DNA from 3 places in the Marinobacter sp. MIT930201 genome. Region 2 is predicted to be linked to each of the others. Evidence: predicted binding sites of a transcription regulator. Region 2 holds the regulator's gene; each other region holds the start of a gene.
What was found. The regulator FliA, encoded in region 2, starts transcription of late flagellar genes. The targets are predictions, from matches to a motif close to CTAAAGTTTNNNNNNNNNNNGCCGNTAA.
Positions count from the first base shown of each region.

Region 1: a site for FliA is predicted at 1,793-1,820, ahead of SIC19_RS01565 (methyl-accepting chemotaxis protein). Genes of this name have one in related genera too.
Region 3: a site for FliA is predicted at 2,539-2,566, ahead of flgM (flagellar biosynthesis anti-sigma factor FlgM). Genes of this name have one in related genera too.

Region 1 is NZ_CP138916.1:327,028-331,225, forward strand. Features, by position in the region: gene SIC19_RS01565 (methyl-accepting chemotaxis protein) at 1-1,759, opposite strand, end outside; gene SIC19_RS01570 (regulatory signaling modulator protein AmpE) at 1,863-2,750, opposite strand; gene ampD (1,6-anhydro-N-acetylmuramyl-L-alanine amidase AmpD) at 2,750-3,376, opposite strand; gene SIC19_RS01580 (DUF1631 domain-containing protein) at 3,483-4,198, opposite strand, start outside.
Region 2 is NZ_CP138916.1:3,708,529-3,712,726, reverse strand. Features, by position in the region: gene SIC19_RS16925 (chemotaxis protein CheA) at 1-563, opposite strand, end outside; gene SIC19_RS16920 (protein phosphatase CheZ) at 581-1,369, opposite strand; gene cheY (chemotaxis response regulator CheY) at 1,391-1,774, opposite strand; gene SIC19_RS16910 (RNA polymerase sigma factor FliA) at 1,951-2,682, opposite strand; gene SIC19_RS16905 (MinD/ParA family protein) at 2,713-3,525, opposite strand; gene flhF (flagellar biosynthesis protein FlhF) at 3,572-4,198, opposite strand, start outside.
Region 3 is NZ_CP138916.1:67,117-71,314, forward strand. Features, by position in the region: gene SIC19_RS00325 (CheR family methyltransferase) at 1-568, opposite strand, end outside; gene SIC19_RS00330 (chemotaxis protein CheV) at 610-1,542, opposite strand; gene flgA (flagellar basal body P-ring formation chaperone FlgA) at 1,741-2,445, shown strand; gene flgM (flagellar biosynthesis anti-sigma factor FlgM) at 2,624-2,950, shown strand; gene SIC19_RS00345 (flagella synthesis protein FlgN) at 2,958-3,428, shown strand; gene SIC19_RS00350 (hypothetical protein) at 3,471-4,198, opposite strand, start outside.

The DNA of each region.
Region 1 (4,198 bases), 980 kb from region 2:
TGGCCGCAACGGCTTCCTTCACGCCGCTCTGCAACCGGGTGATCATACCCTCGATTTCTTCAGTCGATTTGTGGGTACGCTGTGACAGTGAACGTACTTCGTCTGCCACAACCGCAAAACCACGGCCCTGCTCACCGGCGCGCGCAGCCTCGATGGCCGCATTCAATGCCAGGAGATTGGTCTGCTCCGCAATCGCCTTGATTTCGACCAGAACCTGGCTGATGTTATCGCTGTCGGCGTTTACCCGGTTGATGACATCAACCGCGCCGGATATTTCGGTGGCAAGACGGTTGATGGTGGCGACGGTATCCGCAACCACTCCGCGGCCTCTCTCGGTATCCTCTTCAGCCGCGCCAGCGCTATCAGACACGCGATGAGCACTCTCAGTGACCTCATTGACCGCTTCCACCATCTGGTTCATGGCTTCGTTGATCTGGCCTGACTCCTCCATCTGCCGCGCAACGGCCTCACTGTTCGCAGCCGCGGTATCGTTGACACGAGTGGCCTGCCGATCGACGTCCGATGTAGTGCTGCTCACTGAGCGGATCAATTCGGCAATCCGGTCCGTCATGTTGTTGAACTCGGTAGTCAGTTCACCCAATTCATCACGATTATCCAATTGGATGTGAGTCGTCATATCGCCCTCAGCCACGGACCTTGCTGCCGTGCTGAAACGATTAATAGCCGTGCGTACCGACATAAAGAAGCCGACGTAGAGGTAAACCACCACCAACAGGACAATTACCAATGCGGCAATAATCAACTGCCGTTGCTGCAGCTCGCCCTCCAGACGTGAGTTCAGGTTTGCGCCAACGACGTCAAAAATTCCAGCCTTGAGCGCATCGTAATGAGCAAGCTGGTTTTCGATGGTGCGGTTGAAATCCCGCCAGGGTAACTCGAGGCGCATGGGCGTGATGATGTTGGCATCCAGCTCGTCACGCACAACCACCAGACTCTCGAGAATGCCCTCGACAGCATCACCTGTCGTTTTCTCCAGGGTCGGCGATGCGTCCATCGATACGGTCAGTGCAGGCCCGAGCAGTGATGCGCGGTTGGTCAGTTCGTCATAGATTTCATTAAGAGCGTCACTGAGGTTGTAACCCACCTGCCCGTCGATGAGCGCAAAGGTCCCGAACGTCCTGGCCCGGCCAATGATGCTGCGGGCATCCGGCAGCGACTCACGCAAAAGCCCCAGAAGCAGCAGGTTTTCCCGGGATGCGTCCTGCCCCAGGCCGGAAATTTCAATGGTCGCGGACAAGAGCGCCCGCACTTTCTGGACAAACTCCTGATAATACTTGAACTGGGGGTCGATATTGCCCTGATAACTGTCAGTCGACTTGAGTGTTTGCCACTCTTCCACCAGCATCGCCACCTGCTGGGACCAGTTACCGGACTCATCAAAACGAGCCTCTGTGTTAACCAGTTCCTCAAGAATTCTATCAATCGTTTCTGACGACTCTGCGGACTGTGAGAGCAGTTCATTGTCATCCTTGATCTTGCCGGGGGCACGAAAATCCCGGTATGCCATGGACTCTGCCAGCAGCGTATCCACCTTTTCGAGCTGCTCCAATCCCTCCACGCCCCGGGTCATGGTATCAACCGACCGGTTCAGTTCACTGATAACCAACCAGGAAAGGGCAATAATGGGAAGCAGGAACAACACACTGATCAGGCTGAATTTGTAGAACATCGGCAGCCGATTCATCAGCGCTACTGCAGGCTTGATAAGCTGGTTCACGTGTACCCCCACAGAAAGCATCGAAAGGATGGAACTTTATTCTATTTGCTTATATTGTCGACTAAAGTACTACAAACTTGAGTGTTTTTCGGCGTAAAAATGTAATTTTTTCAAAATGTCGTGATCAGCGCACACCGGCAATAACCAGCAGCGCAAGGATGCAGATCCAGACCAGCATGCTTCGGTTCAGCAAATCCCGGATGGCCTCCAGGCTGCGGCCACCAAAGCCCGCCCATTCGTCCGGATGGATCTTTGAGAACCGTTCCGGGTCCAGTGCATAGCCCGTCAATGCCGCGCTCGCGGCGCCCATCAATAGCTGGTTGGTTCTGAGGCTAAAATCAAACAGTCTTCGTTTTCCTTCTTTCATCCAGCCGGCAAGATCACCTGCGACTCCAAACGTGAAGGACAGTAGTCGTGAGGGAAGCCAATTGAGTATCTCCGCCAGCGCGGCAAACCCTGGTCTCGCTGCCACCTGCGGCCAGTGATCCCTTAACGCGACAACTCCCCTCGCAAAGAAGGCAGCCGCAATACCGCCAACGGCATACCAGAAAGCGACCAGAAAAAAACGCTCGAAGACGCTGACCATCAGCGTTCGTGACAAAGCCAGATGCATCTCATCGGGCGACGTTGCCGCGCCCCGTTCCTCAGCCGGTAAAATATCCATAACGTGATGCCAAGCGGACTGCATGTCGCCCCTGGCCCAGGATTCGCTGTAAACCTCCAGGCGCGCCCGCCAACCCGGCGCACCCATCAACAACACCATCAACAAAAACTCCAATGGATACGCGGCCATGCGCCAGCCAATGGTGTGCAGATAGTACTCCCCGGCGGCCAGAATCAGCGAGGGCACAAGAATAATAACCAGCCCCTTCCATAGACCTGCCTCGTTACCAGACCTTTCAGCGCCTCCCCGGTTAAACGCGGAACGCCACAACGGCTCAGAAGACCAGGCGTTGGCCGCATCCAGCTTGCGTCTCACCAGGTAAGCGAGCAGAAACACCACCAATACCATCAGTTATCCGCTCCGTTGCCATGCCCTGTACCAAGCAGTTGCCGATATCGGGGCCAGTCAAAAGCCGGGCCTGGATCGGTTTTGCGACCGGGTGCGATATCGCTGTGCCCGGTGATCCTCTCTGGCGTGATGGCCGGCCACGATTTCATGATCAGTGCTGACACGTCAGCAAGCACCTCATACTGAGCTGCGGTGTATGGAATGTCATCCGCACCCTCCAGCTCAATGCCGATTGAATAATCGTTGCACTCTTCCAGGCCCTGAAAGCAGGACCGCCCGGCATGCCACGCGCGCTCCAACAAGCTGACGAACTGAAGGCATTCGCCATCCCGGCGGATCAGCAGGTGTGACGAAACCTTCATATCGGCGATGGTCTCGAAATAGGGGTGCTCTGAGGGGGACAGTTGGTTGCAGAAAAACCGTTCGATGGCATCGCCTCCGAACTGCCCGGGAGGAAGGCTGATGTTATGAACAACCAACAGGGATATTGCCGCCCCTTCGGGGCGTTTGCCAAAATTTGGAGACGGGCACCAACGGGCGCCGGCTACCCGACCGGTCGTCCGTAATCCGGCGACAGCCGGTGGCGACAGGTCAATGGTGTTGCGCGAAGGGATGGTTTCAGACAATGTGGTTCCAACAGGCCGGGGCGAACAGACCGGACCACCGATGCGTTCGCCGTTGTTGCTTTGATGCCCCTGATTGAAGCACAAAGTCTCCGGTCTTGCTATACGATCAGTCCTTGCGGCTACTGCGAAGGTTGTCGATGATGGATTCCAGCGCCCGGTCGAATATCAGGCCGTCGTCCAACATGGAGATCTCATCCGCAGCGAGCGCCAGTGCGAGGTTTTCACGCTGATATTCCGCCACCTTGGCACCACTGCGATTAACGAAGATGTACTTGCCCGTCGCCTTGATAAACGCGGCCAGCTTGCAGCGTGTTTTGTTGCCATCACGGGTCAGCTCAACCCAGGAGCCAACACGAAGGCCATCAGCCCGCTCCAGCCATTGAAGCTCGACATTTGCGCCGGAGCTCCCGGCCAATTCCTCTGCGGCCGGCTCTTCAGGGCTTGGCACGGGGCTAGCAGATACAGACGTGGTGGCATCCGAGGGCTCGGAGGCGCCTGCCATTACGCCCTCAGTCGTTCGCTCCACTTTCTCTGGAGGTTTGGACTCGGTATCCGACATATCCCTGGAGACCACAGACGGTTCCGCCTCCACCTTTTGGGGCGCAGCCTGAGGTTCAGGTTCGGGCGCCACAGCAGGGCGGGTTGTGGTGACAAGGCGCTGGAACACGTCCACGTGGGCCAGTTCAAGGTCTCTTATGGCGGCGTCGGTGGCAAACGGGTCCCACGAAATTTCCTGTAGGGCGTTTCTCAGACCGTCCACGATTCCCGGAATCGACCGCAGCAGCTCGCTGCGAGTGTTGTCGTTGATGGGCCTGGGATCAA
Region 2 (4,198 bases):
TTGCCGTCGTCACTGGAAACCGGAGCGCTGCTGGTCTTTTCCTCTTCCAGGGCATCCAGCAACCGCTCGAATTCGTCGTCGGTAATATCACCGCCATCGTCTCCAGAACTGGCTTCGTTGCTCTCGTTCTGTTCTTCGCGAGCGACCGCTGCGTTTGCTGGCGACGACTCCCCTGCCGGCTGCGCCAATGCGTCCAGAGCGGCAATCAGTTCCTCGGGAGCTGGCGTCGGTTCCTCGTGGTGGCGAACCTGTTCAAACATGGCATTGACGTGATCCAGGGCTTCCAGCACCACGTCCATCAGTTCCGAGTCTACCTTGCGCTTGTGGTTGCGCAGGATATCGAAGACGTTCTCCGCGGAATGACAGCAGTTCACCAGGGCATCGAGTTGCAGAAACCCAGCGCCGCCTTTTACGGTGTGAAAGCCTCGGAAGATGGCGTTGAGCAGATCGCTGTCGTCCGGGTTTTGTTCCAGGTCGACCAGTTGCTCCGACAGCTTTTCGAGTATCTCGCCTGCCTCAACAAGGAAGTCCTGCAGGATCTCTTCATCGGCATCAAGCGCCATGCGTTACCCTCTCTTACTCAGAAACCGAGACTGGACAGAAGATCATCAACATCGTCCTGTCCCGATACTACGTCTTCGCGTTCTTCGGCCTTGATCTGTGGACCAACACCCTGTTCCGCCGATATCTTTTCCCGCTCTTCCAGTTCATGCACGGTGCCGGTCATCTGGTCCACATGACTCGCCATCACTACCAGGCTCAACAGATGCTCTTCCACCTCTTTAACCAGAGTGGTGACCTTTTGGATCACCTGCCCAGTGAGGTCCTGGAAATCCTGGGCCAGAAGAATTTCCGACAAGTTGTCGTACATCGCCCCGGCATCGGTATTCAGGGTCACGAAAAACGTGTCGATACGGGCATAGAGCTCACGAAATTCAGCCGGCGCCATCTCGCGGCGACGCAGTTTCTGCCACTGGTCTCTCAGCTCGGCGGCCTCGTCGCGGAGTGCGCTGGCCTTGGGCATAGCCTCCTCAACCAGATCCATGGTCCGATTGGCTGCTTTACCGGTCATCTGAACCACGTACTCAAGGCGATCCGACGCATCGGTCATCTTCGACAGAGCTTCTGACTGTTCGGCGTTACGGGGATCGATCTGGAAATTGCGGATCGCCTCGTGGAGGCTGCGGGTCAAGCGGCCGACTTCCCGATACAGGCTCTGGTCCCTCACCTCGCTCAATTCATTGATCAGCGTCATCGCGCGGCCATAGTCCCCGGCGTTGACCTGTTCAACCAACTCGGCCGCCTGGCTGCGGAGTTTCTCCGTGACCTCCGGGTCGAGCCCCTGTGGGTCTTTTTTTCTATTGCTCATGGGAGCCGTCCGACCTCTGAATTACTGGATGCGTTCGAAGATCTTCTCAATCTTCTCCTTGAGTACGGCTGCCGTGAAGGGCTTGACCACGTAGCCGTTCACACCGGCCTGCGCAGCAGCGACAATCTGGTCGCGCTTCGCCTCGGCGGTCACCATGAGCACAGGCAGTGTTTTCAGGCTGTCATCGGCACGGACTTCCTTGAGCAGATCGAGTCCGGACATCCCTGGCATATTCCAGTCGGTTACCAGAAAATCGTATTTGCCGCTCCTGAGCATAGGCAGTGCTGTATTGCCGTCGTCTGCTTCGTCAGTGTTGGTAAAACCGAGATCGCGAAGCAGGTTCTTAATGATCCGTCGCATTGTGGAGAAGTCATCCACAATCAGGATTTTCATGTTCTTGTCCAATGGGACCTCCAGTTAAAAACGCCCGGAATTCGTTTTTGGCTTCCGGCTCACAGTCTAGCAGGCCGGTAGTTTAACCGCTTATTGTGTGGCCTTTGAGCCGGTTGTAAAGCACCGGTTACCAAAAGGCTACAGTAAAGAATGCCTGGTAACGCCGTTCAATGGGACTGGCGGCCTGTTCAGCTCTGCCAACCAGTAAGACGCCCCCGCAGACGGAGCGCGGCCTGGCTGTGAATCTGGCTGACCCGGCTTTCACTGACACCCAACACAGCACCAATTTCCTTCAGGTTCAATTCTTCCTGATAGTAAAGGCTGAGCACCAGCTTTTCTCGCTCGGGCAGGTCACCAATCGCAGCTGCCAGGCTCTTCCGGAAGTTGTCGGACGCCAAGCCATCCAACGGGTTATCACTGTCCTCTGTTTCTTCTATCGGCAGCTCGCCGGATTCATTGAGCTCATCCAGGCTAAAAAGTCGGCCACTGTTAGCATCGCTCAGGGAGGAATAGTATTCGTCGAGGTCCAGCCCCAGCTCCTCGGCTACTTCCGAGTCTTGAGCTTCCCGACCCAGGCGGTCCTCGACAGCCTTGATGGCTTTGGCAATGCGGCGGGAGTTCCTGTGGACGGATCGGGGTACCCAGTCACCTTTGCGAATTTCATCTACCATGGCTCCGCGAATCCGGATCCCGGCGTATGTCTCAAAGGTAGCCCCCTTGTCGGAACTGTATCGCTGTGCAGCTTCCAACAAGCCAATCATGCCTGCCTGCATAAGGTCATCCAGTTGGACAGATGCCGGCAGCCGCGCCATGAGGTGAAGCGCTATTTTTTTGACCAGCGGGGCCTGCTCCTCAACGAGCTGGGAAGGTCCTCGTGTACCCGTCCGGTTGTAGGTTCCAAGTTCTTTCGCCAATGTCATGTATCCGGCTATTCAGTGACAGGATCAAAATCAGACTTCGACGAGCCGCTCCACAAAGAATTCCAGATGTCCCCGGGGCGATGATGGCAGCGGCCAGCTATCCACTTTCTCCGCGAGGCTCTTGATCGCCAACGATGCTTTTGCCCGCGGATAGGCGTCCAGCACGGCACGCTGGCGCTGTACCGCTTTTTTTACGGCCTCGTCATACGGCACCATACCCACATATTGTAGTGCCACATCAAGAAAGCGCTCGGTAACCCGGGTCAGTTTTTCAAACAGATGGCGACCTTCCTGCTCATTCCTGACCTGATTGGCCAGTATACGGAAGCGGTTGGTGCCGTAATCCCGATTCATAAGCTTTATAAGGGCGTAGGCATCGGTGATAGAGGTAGGTTCATCACAGACAACCAGTAATAGTTCCTGTGAGGCTCGGAGGAAACTGACCACCGATTCGGAAATACCCGCAGCGGTATCAACGATCAGCACATCGATCTGGTCACCCAGTTCGCTGAACGCGTTGATCAGGCCAGCGTGCTCCAGATTGGAAAGCTGGGTCATGCGTTGGGTACCTGAGGACGCGGGCACGATTTTGATGCCACCGGGGCCGTTGACCAACACATCCCGAAGGTCACATTCCCCGGCGATGACGTCCTGGATATTACGATTGGCGGTAATGCCAAGCAGAACGTCAATGTTGGCAAGGCCCAGGTCGGCATCGAGCAGCACCACCCGCCGTCCCATTTGTGCTAGGGCGATGCCAAGGTTCACTGATACGTTGCTCTTGCCAACGCCCCCTTTCCCGCCGGAAACGGCAATCACCTGTACCGGATGTGGTTTGCTCATACTGACTCTGATCTCTTGCCGCGTTTAACCGCAGGCTGTGTTGTTTTTAAACAGCGACTGCCTGTTGCTGCTGGAGTTTCTTCAGCCTCTCCACGGCCAACCGCACCAGCGGAATGGACTCAGCGTGGTGCAGGTCTTCCGGGATTTTCTGCCCGTCGGTGTAATACGCCACCGGCAATCCCGTTTCCATGACGAATCCCAGCGATTCACCCAGGGTCAGTGCTTCATCGATTTTGGTCATCACACAACCCGTAAGATTTGCCATCTTATAGCAATGCCAAACGGATTTCATGATGCGCGGCTGACTGGTTGCCGAAACCACCAGATGGGTTCGAATCCGATGGTGACTGCGAGCCAGCTCCATAAGCTGCTCCTCGTAGCCCTTGTCGGTGCTGGTCAGGCCAGCGGTATCAATCAACACCAGGTGCCGGTCCGACAGTTCGTCCAGTATGTCGTCCAGGGAATGGGTTTCGTCCACAACCCGAACCGGAACGTTCAGTATGCGCCCGAACACGAATAGTTGCTCATGGGCCGCGACCCGATAGCGATCGGTGGTGACCAGCGCCAGAGAGTCGGCGCCGTGGCGCAGCACATAGTGCGCGGCCAGCTTGCCGATGGTCGTCGTCTTGCCGGACCCGGTTGGGCCCACCAGGGCGTAGACACCGCCCTCATC
Region 3 (4,198 bases), 720 kb from region 2:
GTCGGATCTGCCAACTGCCATTCATGGCGGGAGTGAAAAACTGCTTTTGCCGCTCGGGTGACAGGCCCCGGCCAATGGCGATCATTTCGTACTCGCCACGGCGCGCAACCTCTAGAACGCTTTTGGAGATGTCGGTGGCGGTGATCTTCACATCCCGCAGCCTACCCGGCCGCTGGCGACGAAATTCTTCAATAATCATCGCTACCGAATAGGGCTCCTGGCCTGTCGAACAGGCTGCAGACCAGATACGAAGTGACTGCGCTGATTTTCTGTCGCCGAATTCCGGCAGCAGCTTTTCCTGCAGGATGCGGAACGGGTGATTGTCCCGAAACCAGAGGGTTTCATTCGTCGTCATCGCGTCGATCACGACTTCCTTCAAACTGCTACGTCCGGTTCGCTTCACGCGATCCAGCAGATCACCCAGGGTACTTAGCTTGTTCTCTTCCATGATCCGCCGTAAACGGCTTTTTACCAGATACTGCTTGTTCTCCCCGAGCAAAATGCCACACGCATCCTGCAGGAATGATTTAAAGGCCTCGTATTCCTGTGGCGTTATTTCAGCTTTCATTGGATCTCATTATCGAGTGAGTCGGGAGTAACGGAGGAGCGTCACTGCTCGCGGTCAACAATCTCCATGACCCTTTCAGCCAACTCATCGGGGCTGAACTTAGCCATAAAATCGTCAGCGCCTACCTTCTGCACCATCGCCTTGTTGAACACGCCACTCAGGGACGTGTGCAGCATGATAAATACATCCTTGATTGCAGGCTCATTTTTACACTTGGTGACCAGAGTGTACCCGTCCATTTCCGGCATTTCGACATCGGATATGATCAAACACAGGTGATCGATGGCGCGAGAGCCATCTGCCGTAACTTCTTTTAGGTAATCCAAGGCCTGCTTGCCATCATTTTTTGTCACCACTTCCATACCGATAGCCGTGAGGCAACGCTCGATCTGACGTCGGGCCACTGCGGAATCATCCACGACAAGCACTGGCAGATGACCGGGCACCCGCTCTGAACTGCGGTTGCGAACGTCTTCGGTGACATCTTCCTCAAACGGCGACACTTCAGACAGGATCTTTTCAACATCGATAATCTCAATCAGCTTGTCTTCAAAGTGCGTTACCGCTGTCAGGTAAACGTCTTTGCCCGCCCCCTTGGGTGGCGGCAGGATGTCTTCCCAGTTCATATTCACGATGCGGTCGACACCAGCCACCAGGAAACCCTGGGTTTTTCGGTTGTACTCAGTAATGATCACGAAGCTGGTGGCCATCTCTTCCTTGGGAATACCGGGAAGCCGGATTGACATACCAAGGTCAATGATAGGGATGGTCTCGCCACGAATATGGGCCACGCCCCGAACCATAGGGCGACTGTTCGGCAACGACGACAGCCTGGGGCACTGCAACACTTCCTTGACCTTGAAGACGTTGATGCCGTACATCTGCCGGCCACGAAGGCGAAATAACAGAAGCTCCAGACGATTCTGGCCCACCAGCTGGGTGCGCTGATTTACACTGTCCAATACCCCTGCCATCGTTTATATCTCCCACTCGAAACGTCTTGCTGCCGGCACGCATCTTGCTGCGTTATTCTAGAAAGTCGCGTGGAACCGGCTATGTGCCGGTTTATTGACTCACTCGATAGGCTTAACGGCCGAATCCGGAAATCATTAGGATATTCCTGAACTCGGGGCTTTACCCGGTTAATGACAGCATAGGACAAACTGCCGCGTATGCGCATTACCAATTTCGCCATCATATTGTTATTCGCCGTAACAGCCGGCCCGGCAATGGCCTCCACGACCACGGCCGAACAAATTCAAAGCAGCGCGGAACAATTTCTGGAGGCATTTTCAGAGGCTCAGGCAAACGAAGGCTTTACGGTTTCCCACGATACTGGCCAACTCGACGCACGCCTCTCGCTCGCAACCTGTGATACCCCACTCAGCGTATCGTTCAGCGGCGACCCCTGGAGAACCACCCAACCCTCGCTACTGGTTTCCTGCGAGGGCGAGCGCCCCTGGCGCATGTTCCTTCCGGTATCCGTCACGATAACCGGTGAAGCCATGGTCGCCGCCCGCCCCCTGGGGCGCGGCGAACGACTGACAAAAGCGGCAATACAGTCGGATAACGTGGTGGTGAATTCGATTCGACGGGGCGCAATAACCAATGTCGACCAGTTAATGGGCATGGAAATGCGCCGCGGCGTGAACGCCGGTACCGTATTTACACCGGATTTGGTGCTGGCTCCGGCAGCGATCGAACGCGGAGACCATGTTATCATCAGCGCCCGCAGCGGAAATTTTTCGGTAAACTCAAGGGGTAAGGCCCTGGCTAGTGCCGGGATTGGAGAACAGGTTCTGGTTGAGAACCTCTCGTCCTCCCGCACCGTGCGTGCCCGTGTGACTGCTCCCGGGCATGTCGAGATTCCCATGTAACCTCGTTCCCGGCATTGATTCACCGGAAACGGCAATCTGTTGCCGGTTTTTTGGAAAGATGACAAGAGTGTCATTTAACTCTTGCAAAAATCGCTAAAGAAACGTCAGGCCATGCCGATAGACAGGTATGAAATTTTGGAGCCGCCCAACGCGGCCGACCAGTTAAGCAGGTAACGTTATGTCAGTTGACTTTAATGGAATAGGCCCAGGCCAGGTCAACACCCAGAAAACCACGGCCGATAAATCTTCCGCTACCCAGAGCACTCAGCCCTCTACAGCTGAGCAGGCAAAGACCCAGGCGCAAGGCGCCCGTGGTGAAAATGTCAATTTGAGCAGCCAGGCGAAGAACCTGAAACAGCTCGAACAAAAGCTCGGCAGTTATCCGGAAATGGACGATGACCGTATCGAGCAGATCCGCTCTGCCCTTGAAAGCGGCTCCTACAAGGTTGATGCAGAGAAACTGGCCCAGAAAATGCTTGAGATGGATGAAAGCATTTTCGGGTGAGTAGATCATGGCCGCAATTGATGAACTGAAAGACCTTTTATCTCAGGATATCCGTCAACTCGAATCCCTGGCGGATGTCCTGCAGCAGGAAAAAGCCTGCCTTTCCACATCTGATATCCGTAAACTCGAATCACTGACTGGCGAGAAAAACACTCTGTTGGGTCAGATTCGTGAACGGGCCAAACTCAAAATCCGCCTTCTGGTGTCGATGGGGTTTCGACCTGAAAACGGAGCACCCTCACGGTTTATTCTCAGCGCCGGCCTGTCAGATGTTTACGACTTGTGGCGGGAGGCCGACGAACGCCTTAAGACCTGTCACCAGTTGAATAGCAATAATGGGCGGGTTGTCAGTCACCTTCAGAAGCGCCTTTCACGTCTTACTGATATATTCCGCGGCGTTTCCGGGCACCAGACCCTCTACGGTGCTCAGGGCGAGCAAAAGGCCGTATCACACCGTACCGTTCTGGCGAGCGCCTGACGGCTTCTGGGCTCCGCAAACGTCGGAGCCCAACGCATCCCATCAGCGAGTATAGATCGTCATCTGTGAATCGGGATGGAAGCGGATATTGTCGAGTGCAATGTTCCCCATGGACGGTCCCTGACTGCCGCTGACCCGTATATTGTCCATGCGGATCTGTTCGATCCTTTCCGGGAACGCCAGGGTGAGTCCGCCATCGTCACGAACCGTGTAACGGGGAACATCATCCCGATAATGCACACCGGATATCGTAAGATCAGAATCCAGGAAGTTCAGCACCGGCACGAAAATGTTCGCTGTTAGTTTCAGGCCTTCGATGACATCCGGATCAACCTCTCCTGTCCCGTCGTTACTTCCGGTCATGGCAGATACCGTGGCGATACGATCCAACAAGGATTGATCACCCTGCCCCGACACGCCGGCCATCTCGTCATCATTAAGCGGCGCCAAACCGGCACGCTCGTACAATTGCGCGGCGTCCGTAACGTCTCGTGAATCATTCGTGGTGCTGCCAGCGGCAAAACTGACCAATGGCTGAAAAGGCAATACCGCCATGGTGACCAGTGCAGCCGCGTTGCGGTAACGGGATTGGTGCTTGAGAACCCGATGCAACTCGCGCTCGGTAATCCAGCCGGACTGTATAAACACCTCGCCGAGCCGCTGACCGGTCTCATGCTGTAGGCGCAAGCCCTCTTCCAACTGAATTTCGGAAAGGTATCCCCGGTTTATCAGCAACCGACCGAGACGGGATTTTTCTTCGAAGCCCTGAC